DNA from 2 places in the Mesorhizobium sp. AD1-1 genome. Region 1 is predicted to be linked to the other one. Evidence: predicted binding sites of a transcription regulator. Region 1 holds the regulator's gene; the other holds the start of a gene.

Region 1 (7,327 bases):
CCGAGCAGTTGCGCAAGCCGGCGGCAAAGATGCGGCCGTTCTTGCCATCGGGATCGAAGGCCAGCACGTCGGCGCGGCCGTCTTCAGAACCCCAGGCTGCACCCAGCGGCTGCGATTTCGCCCAGGCATCGAGTCCGCCTTTCGGCTCCCGGCCCATGTCCTCGGCGACATTCGATCCCGAGCCGACCGAAAGGTAAAGCGTCTTGCCGTCCGGCGAGAAGGCGATATCGCGGGTCCAGTGATGACTGGCGGGGATGTTGCCGACGATGGTTTCCGGGTCGCCGGAGGCCTTCAGGTCGCCATTGCGGTAGGCAAAGCGCACGATGCTGTCGCTGTTGGCGACATAGACCCATTGCGGTTCAGCGCCCGGCGGATAGAAGGCAATGCCATAGGGCCGGTTGAGATTGCCGGCAAAGATGCCGTCCTGCGCCGGCTTCGCACTGCCTTCGGCGAGGCGATAGATGCGGACCTGGTTGGCTTTGCTGTCGGCGACGAACAGGTCGCCATTCGGTGCGACGCGTACGACGCGTGGATTGTCGATGCCCGATGCAACCAGCTCGGCCGAGAAACCCGGCGGCAGTTGCAGCTTCGCGTCTGCCGGCATGTCCGCGATGCCGGCGCTGTTCGAGGTCGACCGGGTGGCATTGGGCTTGGGCAGATCATCCGGTCTGATCAGGCGGCGGGTGCCCGGCTTGTCCGCTCGCCAGTCGCCGAAGGCAGCCGCGCCTTTCAGCACCGGTTCGTCCGCCTGCTGGGCGAATGAAGCGGTCGGGAGAAACAGTGCGGCGGAAAGTGCGGGGCCGGCAAAACGCATCATTCGGTCCTCCAGTGTTCGGGGGTGAAAACAGGAACGACCGGTTTCGTCGATCGTTCCACGGCACACGATGAGGTGAAGGAAGCTTGCGGTTTTCCGGTTCAGGTCCCGGCGGCGTAGAAATCGTCGTCGAGGCGTTTTTCCAACTCGACGAGGTCAGCCGGCAGCGGCAGGCCCATGGCGCGCATTTCCCGTAGCTTTTCGCGCAGCTGCTCCTGGATCTCGTGCTGGTCTTCCGGCTGGTTGACCATCTCCTCCAGCAGCAGGCTGATCCGGGCCTTGAATTCTTCGAGCGCCATCGTCGTCTCCTCGGTTGGATCAGCTCAGCGCAGCATGCGTGAAATCAGCTGCGCCGTATAGTCGACCATTGGGACGATGCGCGCGTAATTCAGCCGGGTCGGGCCGATGACGCCGAGCGCGCCGACGACGCGGGCATCCTTGTCGCGATAGGGGGCGACGACCAGCGACGAGCCCGACAGCGAAAACAGCTTGTTTTCCGAGCCGATGAAGATGCGCACACCCGAGCCCTGCTCGGCGAGGTCAAGCAGCTGGATAAGCCCGTCCTGCGTCTCCATGTCCTCGAACAGATGGCGCAGCAGCTCGATGTCGGCCTGGGCGGTGACGTTTTCAAGCAGATTGGCACGCCCGCGCACGATGAGCCGTGCCGGCAGGCCACTGTCGGCGCCGGCCCACACCGCCAGCCCCTTCTCCACCAGGTCCTGCGACAGCGTGTCGAGCGCGGCCCTGGTTTCTTCCTTGATGCGAGCGATCTCGATCCGCGCCTCGGCCAGCGTGCGGCCGCGTATATGGGCGTTGAGGAAATTCGAGGCCTCGTGCAGTTGCGAGACGGTGATCCCGGCGGGCAGGTCGACGACGCGGTTTTCGACGTCGCCATTCTGCGACACCAGCACCGCCAGCGCCTTCGTCGGCTCAAGCTGGATGAATTCGATGTGCTTCAGCGCCACCTCGTTCTTGGCGGCCAGCACCAGGCCGGCGCCGCGCGACATGCCCGACAGCATCTGGCTGGCCTCGGTCAGCATGTGCTCCAGCGTCGCACCGGAGCCGGACGCCCGCACCTGTGCCTCGATGGCGCGGCGCTCCTCGTCGGAAAGGTCGCCAAGCTCCATGAAGGCATCGACGAAGAAACGCAGGCCGGCCTGTGTCGGCAGCCGGCCGGCCGAAATGTGCGGCGCGTAGATCAGGCCGAGATGCTCGAGGTCGCTCATCACGTTGCGGATGGTCGCCGGCGACAGCGAGGACGGCAGGATACGCGACAGGCTGCGCGATCCCACCGGTTCACCGTCCCTGAGATAGGAATCGACGATGCGCCGGAAGATGTCGCGGGAACGCATGTCGAGCGCCTGGAATACTGGCGACTGAAGCGCGGGCGACTGCGAAGCGGGATCGACTGCCTTGGTCATACGGCCAAAAACCTCCGGCCCAAGGATATAGACTTACACTGCACCCGCGCAACCCGGTGTCTGTGTCCGATCGTCAGGCCATTTTCCTTTGCGCCACGCGTCCCATGCGGTTACAAGCCGGCCAAGATTCCGAAAAATGACAAGAAAGCAGCCCTGAATGCGCCCTTCCAAACGCCAATTCGACGAAATGCGTGCCATCTCCTTCGAGCGTGGCGTCTCCAAGCATGCCGAAGGCTCATGCCTGGTGAAGTTCGGCGACACGCATGTCCTGTGCACGGCCAGCCTCGAGGAAAAAGTGCCGGGTTGGATGCGCAACTCCGGCAAGGGCTGGGTGACGGCGGAATACGGCATGCTGCCGCGCTCGACCGGCGAGCGCATGCGCCGTGAGGCTTCGGCCGGCAAGCAGGGCGGCCGCACGCTGGAAATCCAGCGGCTGATCGGCCGCTCCTTGCGCGCCGTGGTCGATTTGCAGGCGCTGGGCGAACAGCAGATCACCGTCGACTGCGACGTCATCCAGGCCGATGGCGGCACCCGCACCGCCTCGATCACCGGCGGCTGGGTGGCGCTGTATGACTGCCTGCGCTGGATGGAAGCGCGCCAGATGGCCAGCGTCGCCAAGGTGCTGAAGGATCATGTCGCTGCGATCTCCTGCGGCATCCATGACGGCCAGCCGGTCATCGACCTCGACTATATCGAGGATTCCGCGGCCGGCACCGACGCCAATTTCGTCATGACGGGCAAGGGCGGCATCGTCGAGATCCAGGGCACCGCCGAGGGCGAGCCTTTCTCCGAGGAGCAGTTCGCGGACCTGATGGGCCTGGCCAAGAAAGGCATCCAGCGGTTGGTGAGTTTGCAGCAGATGGCAGTGGCTTAGTTTTTAGATGTCGAGCCTGAGCGCCCCCCTCTGGCCTGCCGGCCATCTCCCCCTCAAGTGGGGAGATCGGATGTCGTCTAGGGCTTCGCCAATCTCCGGCGTTGTAGGGTGCGCGGCAATGCAGAAGCTGCCAATCTCCCCACCTGAGGGGGAGATGGCCGGCAGGCCAGAGGGGGGCGCCTCGTGACACCCTCCGCGATCCTGGAATCGGCCCTCTACGTCACAGACCTGCCCGCCGCCGAAACCTTCTACACCGACATCCTCGGCCTCAATCTCCTCGGCAAGGTCGACGGCCGCCACCTGTTCTTCCGCTGCGGCCCCGGCGTGCTGCTCGTCTTCAACGCCGAGGCAACCAAAATCCCGCCGGCGCCCGGCGCGAGACTGCCGGTGCCGCCGCATGGCGCGGTCGGCCAAGGTCATCTCTGCTTTGCGGCGACCGCCGATGAAATCGCCGGCTGGAAAGCGCATATCGAGGCAAAGAAGATCGCCATCGAGAGCGAATTCGAGTGGCCGCAGGGCGGCCGTTCGATCTATATACGCGACCCCTCGGGCAATTCGATCGAATTCGCCGAGCCACGAATCTGGGGCCTTTGATGCATTCTCTCGATGGCAAGAAGATCGTCGTCGCCAGCCATAATGAGGGCAAGCTGCGCGAATTCGCCGACCTGATGGGACCGTTCGGCTTCGAAGCGAAGTCGGCCAGGGAGTATGGCCTGCCGGAGCCGGACGAGACCGGCACCACCTTCGAGGAGAACGCCTACATCAAGGCGCTCGCCGCCGCCAAGGCGACCGGCCTGCCGGCGCTGTCGGACGATTCCGGCCTGTGCGTCGACGCGCTTGACGGCGCGCCCGGCGTCTACACCGCCAACTGGGCCGAAACCCCGGACGGTTCGCGTGACTTCGGCATGGCCATGCAACGCACCGAAGTGGCGCTGCAGGAGGTCGGCGCCGCCTTGCCGGAGCAGCGCAAGGGACGCTTTGTCGCCGTCATCTGCCTGGCGTTTCCCGACGGCGAGGCGGAATATTATCGCGGCGAGGCCGAGGGCACGCTGGTCTGGCCACCGCGCGGCGAGCTCGGCTTCGGCTACGATCCTGTGTTCCTGCCCGATGGCTTCGAAAAAACCTTCGGCGAAATGAGCGCCGAGGAAAAGCATGGCTGGAAGCCCGGCCAGGCCACGGCGCTGTCGCACCGCGCCCGCGCCTTCCAGAAATTCGCCCAAGCTCGATTGGGCTCGGCATGAGCATGCTGCTCGACCGGGCGCCCGGCTTCGGCGTCTATGTCCACTGGCCGTTCTGCGCGGCCAAATGCCCCTATTGCGACTTCAACAGCCATGTTCGCCACCAGCCGGTCGACCAGGAGCGCTTTGCCGCCGCCTTCGAGGCCGAACTGGCGACGATGCGCGAGCGCACCGGGCCGCGCGAGGTGACCAGCGTTTTTCTCGGCGGCGGCACGCCCTCGCTGATGAAGCCGGAAACCGTGGCCAGGGTTCTGGACGCCGTGGCGAAGAACTGGACGGTGCCTGCCGGCATCGAGGTGACGCTGGAGGCCAATCCCTCCTCGGTCGAGGCCGAACGCTTTCGCGGCTACCGGGCAGCCGGCGTCAATCGCGTGTCGCTCGGCGTGCAGGCGCTGAACGACAAGGATTTGCGCTTCCTCGGCCGTTTGCACAATGTCGAACAGGCCCTGCACGCCATCGGCTTCGCGCGAGAAATATTCCCAAGGCTGTCCTTCGACCTGATCTACGCCCGCCCCGGCCAGACGCCGGAGGCCTGGGCATCGGAGCTGGAACAGGCGATCGGCCATGCCGCCGACCATCTGTCGCTCTACCAGCTGACCATCGAGGAAGGCACGCCCTTCCACGCGCTGCATGCGGCAAAGAAATTCGTCATCCCCGACAATGACCATGCCGCCGACCTCTATGCGCTGACGCAGGAGATCACCACGGCGCACGGCCTGCCGGCCTACGAGATTTCCAACCACGCCAGGCCGGGCGCCGAGAGCCGGCACAACCTGACCTACTGGCGCTATGGCGAATATGTCGGCGTCGGGCCGGGCGCGCATGGCCGCTTCGTCGAGAACGGCCGGCGCACGGTGACAATCGCCGAGCGGATGCCGGAAACCTGGGCCAATCTGGTCGAGGCCAAGGGCCATGGCGTCACCGGCGGCGAGATCCTGACGCGTTCGGAAGAGGCCGACGAATTCCTGCTGATGGGCCTGCGGCTGGCCGAAGGCATCGATCTCTCCCGCTACGAGGCGTTCTCCGGGCGCGGCCTGTCGAGCGCGCGGCTGTCGATGCTGCAGGGCGAAGGGCTGGTGGCGCCGATCGGCAATGCGCGCCTGCGCGCCACGGCCGCCGGCATGATCGTGCTCGACGCGGTGGTCGCCGATCTGGCGCGCTAACCCTTGAAGAACGTCCTTTTCGTCTGCAGCCAGAACCGCTTGCGCAGCCCGACCGCCGAACAGGTGTTTTCAACGCGCCGTGATATCGAGGTGGCCTCGGCCGGAACCAACCACGATGCCGACACGCCGCTGACGCATGAGCTGGTCGCTTGGGCCGACATCATCTTCGTCATGGAAAAGGCGCACCGCACCAAGCTGCAGAAGAAATTCAGGGCCAGCCTGAAGAAGGCGCGTGTGATCTGCCTCGACATACCTGACAATTATGAATTCATGGATCTGGAGTTGATTGGCCTTCTGAAGGCACGCGTTTCGCGGTATCTCGGTTAAGACGCCATCCGCGAAGGCCACCCGCATGAACCTGACCGTATCCTCCTGGCAATTCTGGGCACTGCTCTCGGCTGCATTCGCTGCCCTGACGGCGATCTTCGCCAAGGTCGGCATCGAGAACATCAATTCCGATTTCGCCACCTTCATCCGCACGATCATCATCCTGATCGTGCTCGGTGCCATCCTGCTCGCCAGCGGCCAATTCCAGTCGCCGGCTACGATCTCGGGAAAGACCTGGGCTTTCCTCGCCCTGTCCGGTCTGGCGACCGGCGCTTCATGGCTCTGCTATTTTCGCGCCCTGAAGATCGGCAATGCGGCGCAGGTGGCGCCGATCGACAAGCTAAGCGTCGTGCTTGTGGCGGTGTTTGGCGCGGCCTTTCTCGGCGAGCGGTTGTCCGGAGCGAACTGGCTTGGCGTCACCCTTATCGCGGCGGGTGCTGTGCTGGTCGCCTATCGAGGGTAGTTGCGCGCCATGGCGTGCGTTCTTCGTTTCAAGACGGGTGATGAAGATATCGAAGCGATTGGGCATCGTCCGGTCAGTGCTCCGTCGTGCTGTCGGGTTTGTTGTCGGAAAGGCTGACGTTCGTCGGCAAGGTGCTGGCGACGCGCTCTTCGGTCAGGCTGTGCTCGGTCTTGGCAGACGGGCGCTTGTCCCTGGGGGTGGCAACGCGGTTGCGGCCGGCATAGTAGGGTTCGAAAGCGTCTTGTATCTTGAGGCTGTCCATCCTGTCCTCCTCCGGAATCAGGGGGCTAATCTGCCAACGCCGGTTTGGTTCCCCACTGTGGCAAAGGAAAGGCGAATTCCCTACATCGGCATCAGCTTTTGCAAGCCCGCGTCAGCCGTGCCAAACAGGGCTGAATGGAGAAGTCGTCAGTGACCGCAGAGACGGGCAAGCGCAGCTATTTGGTCGGGCAGACCGAGATCGCGGCCCGGCCGCTGGAGCCGGCGCTCTATCTGGTGGCGACGCCGATCGGCAATCTCGCCGACATCACGCTGCGCGCGCTGGAGACGCTGGCCGCCGCCGACATCGTCGCTTGCGAAGACACGCGGGTGTCGCGCGTGCTGCTCGACCGTTATGGCATCCGCCGCCGCACCACAGCCTATCATGAGCATAATGCCGGCGAGGCCGGGCCGAAGCTGATCGCGGCGCTCCAGGCCGGACAGAGCGTGGCGCTGATCTCCGATGCCGGCACGCCGCTGGTGTCCGATCCCGGCTACCGGCTGGTCGGCGAGGCGCTCGACCACGGCATTCGCGTCGTGCCTATCCCCGGCCCATCGGCGCCGCTCGCGGCGTTGACCGCATCCGGCCTGCCCTCCGATGCCTTCATGTTCGCCGGATTTTTACCGGTGAAGACCGGGCAGCGGCTGACGCGGCTGGAGGCACTGAAAGCCGTGCCGGCGACATTGATTTTCTTCGAATCGCCGCGCCGGCTGGCCGAATCCCTCGGTGCCATGGTCGAAGCGCTGGGCGGCGAGCGAAAAGCCGCGA
Region 2 (7,327 bases), on a different contig from region 1:
CATCCAGGATCTGCAGAACGCCATCCAGGCCGACAAGGCGCTCAAGAACCTCGACCTCGCCGAAACGCGGCACCAAGCCAAAATGTTCTGCGACCACGTCATCGCCTTGCTCGAGCCCGAGAGGCGCGAGCAGTTCGAACGTATGGTTCTGCTGATCTTCCAGCTCGCCGGCGGCGTGGTGCGCCTGGCGCTTGCCGAGGGCGAAGCGGAAAGCCGCCGGACCATCGAGGATTACCGGTCCATCATTCACACGCAGCTGCGGCTGTTCCTCTAGAGCCGCGCCTATTTCGCCCGATGGACGAGGCCTTCGAAGCCGTGTGTCAGATCCGAAGCGCCGGCCGCGAACATCTTGACGAGATTTTGCGGACGGCCGGGAGTCTTGTTCGCATCGAGGAGGATGGCCCTGCCCTCGTGCATGACGAAATCGAATTTTCCATAGTCGAAGCCGAGTTCACGCCGACGCTCACGCAATTCGTCGGGCACCGGGACGGGCTCGCGCCGGATCGTCTCCGATGCCTTGACCAGGCCGTTTGGCGAGACGTAGCGGGTGCAGCGCTCTCGCTCTCCGCAAAACACCCAGAAACGAACAGCAAAACCGTCGGGTTCTCTCTCCGGAATGAACTTTTCCACGACGAGATCGTCGCAATCAAAGACGCCGTCTGGAACGTCGCCGAGAGATCCGTGGATCTCATAGGGGTGCAAGATTGGCAAATGCGGAAACGGCGGCTGTTTGCCCGCGCGCTCGGATCGCCGGTTGAGGAGCGTCTCCGGAATTCCCCGATTGTTGAGATTGCTTTTGACAATCACCTGACCTTGCCAGCTGTCGGTTTTGTCGATCAATGCACCACTGATCCGCCGTTTGGATATGTCGGCGGCGCCGATGTTGAGGCAGAATGCAAAACTCCGGGCATAGTCGACATAGTCCGTGGGCGTCACCGTGGCATCGACATGCAATACCGCCATATCGGCGCTGACCGGCTTCGACAGGCCTTGCTGAACCCGAACCGAATGGCCGCGCCTTTTCAATTCCGCAAGAATGTCGAACAGCATGTATGGGCTGCTCCTGCGCAGCAGAATATCGCGCCTGCCCAGGAACCTGTCATGCTCATGCGTTATCACGGCGATACGCGCCACTATCCACCTCCTGGACTGTCTGTAGATGCCTTGAAATGTCTTGGCTTGTCCAACGACCTCTATTAAGCCCCGGTGATATCCAAAATCCAGGCGTGCAGGGGGCCAATGGAATTGCATGACAAATCATTGGGACGATTACCACCGCCATTGGAAACTTCTGGAAGCGCCGCTCCGGCCGACAGCGGAAACCGTCGCTATATTCGATCGCGAACTTGATCTCGGAAATGCCGATGTCCTTCTCTTGGGGGTTACCCCGGAATTGGCAGTTTTGGGCAAGTCGATGTTGGCGGTCGACCAGTCGGCGGCCATGATTTCCGGCGTATGGGCTGGCGACGACGGCTCGCGACGGGCAATTGCCGGCAACTGGCTTAACCTGCCCGTGGACCGCGCAAGCATCGACGCCGTCATCGGCGACGGATGCCTGTCGGCGGTCGCTTCCCAGGCGGCGCGCTGTTCGTTGTTTGGCGAGGTCGCCAGGGTGCTGAAGCCTGGCAGGCGCGCAGCGATCCGCGTCTTCGCACGACCGGAAACGGCGGACGATCTGTGCGGCATCGAAGCTCTGGTTCTGGCCGGCGGGATCGAGAATTTCCACGCGCTCAAATGGCGGATTGCGATGGCGTGTACGACCGACGACCGCGATTTTACCATCAAGGTGGCAACGATCCGCGATGCATTCGGCAGACTGTTTCCGGACCGCGAAGCTCTTGCCGCGCGAACAGGATGGAGTATGAGCTCGATCAACACGATCGACGTCTATGCAGGCTCGGACATAAGCTACAGCTTCGCGACGCTGGCCACGCTGACCAACGAGGCAGCCAACTGGTTCGGCGACGTGCGCGTCGTGCCGAGCGGAAGCTATCCGCTAGCGGAACGGTGCCCGCTTCTGGTGCTCGGTTCGGCCAGGCACCGGTAAGTTCATCATCATGCGCCAAGAGGCGCTCCGAGCGCCTTGACTCCGGCGCGCCGCCAGCCTATTTCAGCGCCACGTTAGCACTCGCCTTTGGTGAGTGCTAACCACATGTCCGGCGCCGCCGGATGGAGGAACTGTTTCTCACCGTTCTCATCGAGGAAGAAAAAATGGCAAAGTCGAAGTTCCGCCCGCTTCATGACCGCGTGGTCGTTCGCCGGGTCGAATCCGAATCCAAGACCGCTGGCGGGATCATCATCCCCGACACGGCAAAGGAAAAGCCGCAGGAAGGCGAGATCATCGCTGTCGGCTCCGGCGCTCGTGACGAAGCTGGCAAGCTGGTCCCGCTGGACGTCAAGGCCGGCGACCGCATCCTGTTCGGCAAGTGGTCGGGCACCGAAGTCAAGCTCAATGGCGAAGACCTTCTGATCATGAAGGAATCCGACATCATGGGCATCATCGGCTGATATCAGGCCTTTCCGTCAACTGAATTCCCGGGCTCGATCAAAGCCCCTGCCAGGAGCTAAAAATGGCTGCCAAAGACGTAAAATTCTCCCGTGATGCCCGCGAGCGCATGCTGCGCGGCGTCAACATCCTCGCCGACGCGGTGAAGGTCACGCTCGGCCCCAAGGGCCGCAACGTCGTCATCGACAAGTCGTTCGGCGCCCCGCGCATCACCAAGGACGGCGTCACCGTCGCCAAGGAAATCGAGCTTGAAGACAAGTTCGAGAACATGGGCGCGCAGATGGTCCGCGAAGTTGCTTCGAAGACCAACGACATCGCCGGCGACGGCACCACGACCGCGACCGTTCTGGCGCAGTCGATCGTTCAGGAAGGCCACAAGGCCGTTGCCGCCGGCATGAACCCGATGGACCTGAAGCGCGGCATCGATCTGGCCGTGACCGAAGTCGTCTCGGCGCTCGGGAAGGCTGCCAAGAAGATCAAGACCTCCGAGGAAGTTGCCCAGGTCGGCACGATCTCGGCCAATGGCGACGAGTCGGTCGGCAAGATGATCGCGGAAGCGATGCAGAAGGTCGGCAACGAAGGCGTCATCACGGTGGAAGAAGCCAAGACCGCCGAGACCGAACTCGAAGTCGTCGAAGGCATGCAGTTCGACCGCGGCTATCTCTCGCCCTACTTCGTCACCAACGCCGACAAGATGGTTGCCGAGCTCGAGGACGTCTACATCCTCCTGCACGAGAAGAAGCTGTCCAACCTCCAGGCCATGCTGCCGGTTCTCGAAGCCGTCGTGCAGACCTCGAAGCCGCTGCTCATCATCTCGGAAGACGTCGAAGGCGAGGCTCTGGCCACGCTGGTCGTCAACAAGCTGCGTGGCGGCCTGAAGATCGCTGCCGTCAAGGCGCCGGGCTTCGGTGATCGCCGCAAGGCCATGCTGGAAGACATCGCCATCCTCACCGGTGGCCAGGTCATCTCGGAAGACCTCGGCATCAAGCTCGAGAACGTCGGCCTCAACATGCTCGGCCGCGCCAAGAAGGTGTCGATCTCCAAGGAGAACACCACCATCGTCGACGGCGCCGGCAAGAAGGCCGAGATCCAGGGCCGCGTTGCCCAGATCAAGCAGCAGATCGAAGAGACCACTTCGGACTACGACAAGGAGAAGCTGCAGGAACGTCTGGCGAAGCTCGCCGGCGGCGTTGCGGTGATCCGCGTCGGCGGTGCGACGGAAGTCGAAGTCAAGGAAAAGAAGGACCGCGTCGATGACGCCCTCAACGCGACCCGCGCGGCCGTGGAAGAAGGCATCGTTGCTGGTGGTGGCGTCGCGCTGCTGCGCGCTTCGGCCAACATCAAGGCCACCGGCGTCAACGCCGATCAGGCCGCCGGCATCAACATCGTTCGTCGTGCGCTGCAGGCTCCGGCCCGCCAGATCGCGGCCAACGCCGGTGCGGAAGCATCGATCGTTGCCGGCAAGATCCTTGAGAACAAGGGCGCGACCTTCGGCTACAACGCCCAGACCGGCGACTATGGCGACATGATCGCCATGGGTATCGTCGATCCGGTCAAGGTCGTTCGCACCGCTCTCCAGGACGCGGCCTCGGTCGCCGGCCTGCTGGTCACCACCGAAGCCATGATCGCGGAGGCTCCGAAGAAGGAGTCGGCTGGCGGCGGCGGCATGCCTGGCGGCATGGGCGGCGGCATGGGCGGCATGGGCGGCATGGATTTCTAATCCAGCCCTATCAGCCTTCAGATACGGAAAGGGCGGCAGAGATGCCGCCCTTTTCGTTTACGCGGACCTCGATCGCCGCGCCTCCGTCGGTTCTCAGACGGCGGCATCCGCGCGTTGCTTTACCTCGCCAGCAAGCACCGCGGCTTCGATCAACGCCGCGACCTCATCAGCCACCGCCTGTAAGGGGGCGCGGTCTCGGGTGGCGCGGGCGATCACCATCAGCCCTTCCAGTGACGATTCGACCAGCAGTGCCAATGCATGCGCGCGGCGCGCGGGCACCCCTGCCCTGACGAAGGCGTCCCGCAGCAGGCCTATCCACTGTTCGAAGGCCGAGCGGCACAACTCCGCCAGTTCCGGCACGTCGGTGGGCGAGTCCAGCACGACAGGCGCGATCGGACAGCCGAGTGAAAACCGGTTGTCTTCCAGCATGCGCCCCACCGACTGGTAGATATGATGGACGGCCACCGCCGGATCCTTTTCGGCGGCCAGCGCTTCGCCCAGCCTCTCCGTCACGTCGGCAACGCTGGCGCGCGTCACCTCGATGACCAGTTGGTCCTTGCCGCCGGGAAAATGGAAATAGAGCGAGCCCCGCGGTGCGCCGCTGGCGCTCAATATGTCGTTGAGCGAGGTGCCGTGATAGCCGCGCTGCCTGAGCAGCAGCCCAGTCGTCTCGAGTATGCGGGTGCGGGTGTCGTTGGCCATGTCAACCTCTGTCAGGAGAGATCATTATAGGCCTTGCGCAAAATATGACAATCGGTCTACATAATATGTAGACCAGTCTATATATTTGAGGTTCGAAATGCGCAGCTATCGCCTTGAAGGGACCGGCGGAATCGAAAGCCTGGTGCTGCGGGACGAGGCGCGACCGGAGCCGGGAGCGCACGAGATCGTGGTGCGCATTCGCGCCACCTCGCTCAACCGGCGCGACACGATGATCCTCAACGGCGCCTATCCGCTGACGCCGCGCCAGGGCGTCGTGCCGCTGAGCGACGGGGCTGGTGAGATTGTAGCCGTCGGCGCTGCCGTCACCCGCTTTGCCGTCGGCGACCGTGTCACCGGCAGCTATTTCGCGCGCTGGATCGACGGCCGCATCCATGCCGGGCTCGTCGACCAGCTCGGCTGCACGCTGGACGGCATGCTGGCGGAATATGCGGTTCTCGACGAACAATGGGCGGTGCGGCTGCCCGATCATCTCGACTGGCAAGAGGCCGCAACGCTGACCTGCGCCGGCCTGACCGCCTGGAATGCGGTGACGGGCGCCGGAATTCCGAAGCCCGGCCAATGGGTTCTGGTCATCGGCTCGGGCGGCGTCTCCCTCTTTGCATTGCAGTTCGCCAAGCTGCTCGGCTGCCATGTCGCCGCCGTCACCTCGCGCGGCGAGAAAGCCGACAGGCTGCGGGCGCTGGGCGCCGACCTGGTGATTTCGACATCGGATATGCCGCAATGGGGCGCGGCCGTCCGCGACCAGACCGGCGGCATCGATCTCGTCGTCGAGACCGGCGGCCCGGCGACCTTCACGCAGTCGCTGATCGCCAGCACGCTTTACGGGCACATCGTGCTCTTGACGCTGCAGGATGCGAAAGGCGGATCGATTCAGCTGCCGGCGGCACTCTACCAGCGCAGCCTCGCCACCATCAGCCGCCTGTTCGTCGGCAGCCGGACCAATCTCGAAGCCATGCTGCGCGCCGTCTCGCAGCACCGCCTGCGGCCCGTCATCGACAAGGTCTTCGCCTTTACCGAGGCCGGCGATGCCTATCGCTATTTCCAGCAGGGCGACGTCTTCGGGAAGGTGATCATCGACGGCGCCTGACCCATCGAGTCCTCAAACCCAAGGGAGAACGACCATGACAATTCGTGAAGCCTCGGCCAAATGGCAAGGGACGTTGAAGGAAGGTTCGGGCCGGTTGCGGCTCGGCAGCGGCGTCTTCGAAGGCGCCTATTCCTTCCCGTCGCGTTTCGAGAACGGTCCGGGCACCAACCCGGAAGAACTGATCGCCGCGGCGCATGCAGGCTGCTTCTCGATGGCGCTGAGCGCCATACTGGGCAACGCCAATCATGTCCCGACAAGCATCAGCACCGTCGCCAAGGTGCATCTTGGCGCAACCGCTGCCGGTCCGACGATCACCCGCATCGAACTCGAAACCGAGGCAGAGGTCGCGGGACTTGCCGAAGATGAATTCGAGCGCCTTGCACAGTCCGCCAAGGCGGGCTGCCTCGTCTCGCGGGCCCTTGGCGGCGTGTCTCAGATCACCCTCAAGGCAACGCTCGTCGAAGCCACCAAAGGTCAATGAAGCCAGGAGAAAGAAGATGACACAGGAGCTTGTCATGGACGCAAACGCGTACGGTCTGTCCCAGCAGACGGCCGAGATCATGCGGCGCTACAACGACGTATTCCAGCGCCATGATCCTTCGGCACTCGCCGAGCTGGTGGCCGACGATTGCGTGATCGAGAACACCGTGCCGGCGCCGGACGGCGCCCGCCATGCCGGCAAGGAAGCGTGCGTCGCGCTTTGGACGGCGATCGCGACCCAGGCCGGCACGCGCTTCGATATCGAGGAAACCTTCGTTGCCGGTGACCGGGCAACGATCCGCTGGCGCTATTTCATGACCGACGGCAATTCGCTGCGCGGCGTCAACCTCATGCGTGTGGCCGATGGGCGGATCGTCGAAGCGATGGGTTATGTGAAGGGGTAGCGCGCCCCGAGCAATGCCCCGAAAGCGCATAACCGCTTTTCGCCCGGAATAGCGCAACAAAGGAGAGCGGATCAGCGAGACTGAACCGCTCCCCGCTACCGATCGGCCAGCGCCAGCTTTGCGCCGAGCATGACGAAAGCGCCGGCGAAGGTCCGGCGCATCCAGGTCAACACCATTGGCCGCGAGACGACATGGCTGCGGATCGAGGCTGCGAAGATGCCGTAGCCGACGAAAACCACGAAGGTCAAAAGCATGAAGACGGAACTCAGTTCCAGCATTTTCGACAGCGCATTGGGCTCGGTGGTGCTGACGAACTGCGGCAGGAAGGCGAAGAAGAAGATCGACAGTTTCGGATTGAGCACGTTGACGAGGATACCGGTGGCAATCACCTTGCCGGCCGAGCGCGG

Evidence for each region. Region 1 encodes HrcA, which represses chaperone genes, less so after heat shock. Its sites were predicted from a motif close to GTTAGCACTCNCNNNNNGNGAGTGCTAAC; they were not measured.
Region 2: a site for HrcA is predicted at 2,121-2,149, ahead of groES (co-chaperone GroES). Genes of this name have one in related genera too.

Annotation. Positions count from the first base shown of each region.
Region 1 is NZ_JAIUGP010000002.1:612,330-619,656, forward strand. Features, by position in the region: gene LB519_RS06470 (PQQ-dependent sugar dehydrogenase) at 1-817, opposite strand, end outside; gene LB519_RS06475 (hypothetical protein) at 916-1,113, opposite strand; gene hrcA (heat-inducible transcriptional repressor HrcA) at 1,138-2,235, opposite strand; gene rph (ribonuclease PH) at 2,393-3,109, shown strand; gene LB519_RS06490 (glyoxalase/bleomycin resistance/extradiol dioxygenase family protein) at 3,293-3,703, shown strand; gene rdgB (RdgB/HAM1 family non-canonical purine NTP pyrophosphatase) at 3,703-4,350, shown strand; gene hemW (radical SAM family heme chaperone HemW) at 4,347-5,510, shown strand; gene LB519_RS06505 (low molecular weight protein tyrosine phosphatase family protein) at 5,514-5,837, shown strand; gene LB519_RS06510 (EamA family transporter) at 5,863-6,300, shown strand; gene LB519_RS06515 (hypothetical protein) at 6,374-6,562, opposite strand; gene rsmI (16S rRNA (cytidine(1402)-2'-O)-methyltransferase) at 6,697-7,327, shown strand, end outside.
Region 2 is NZ_JAIUGP010000006.1:218,500-225,826, forward strand. Features, by position in the region: gene LB519_RS14350 (TetR/AcrR family transcriptional regulator) at 1-274, shown strand, start outside; gene LB519_RS14355 (hypothetical protein) at 283-1,251, opposite strand; gene LB519_RS14360 (class I SAM-dependent methyltransferase) at 1,250-2,047, shown strand; gene groES (co-chaperone GroES) at 2,212-2,508, shown strand; gene groL (chaperonin GroEL) at 2,571-4,226, shown strand; gene LB519_RS14375 (TetR/AcrR family transcriptional regulator) at 4,320-4,928, opposite strand; gene LB519_RS14380 (zinc-dependent alcohol dehydrogenase family protein) at 5,026-6,036, shown strand; gene LB519_RS14385 (OsmC family protein) at 6,071-6,517, shown strand; gene LB519_RS14390 (nuclear transport factor 2 family protein) at 6,534-6,920, shown strand; gene LB519_RS14395 (LysE family translocator) at 7,016-7,327, opposite strand, start outside.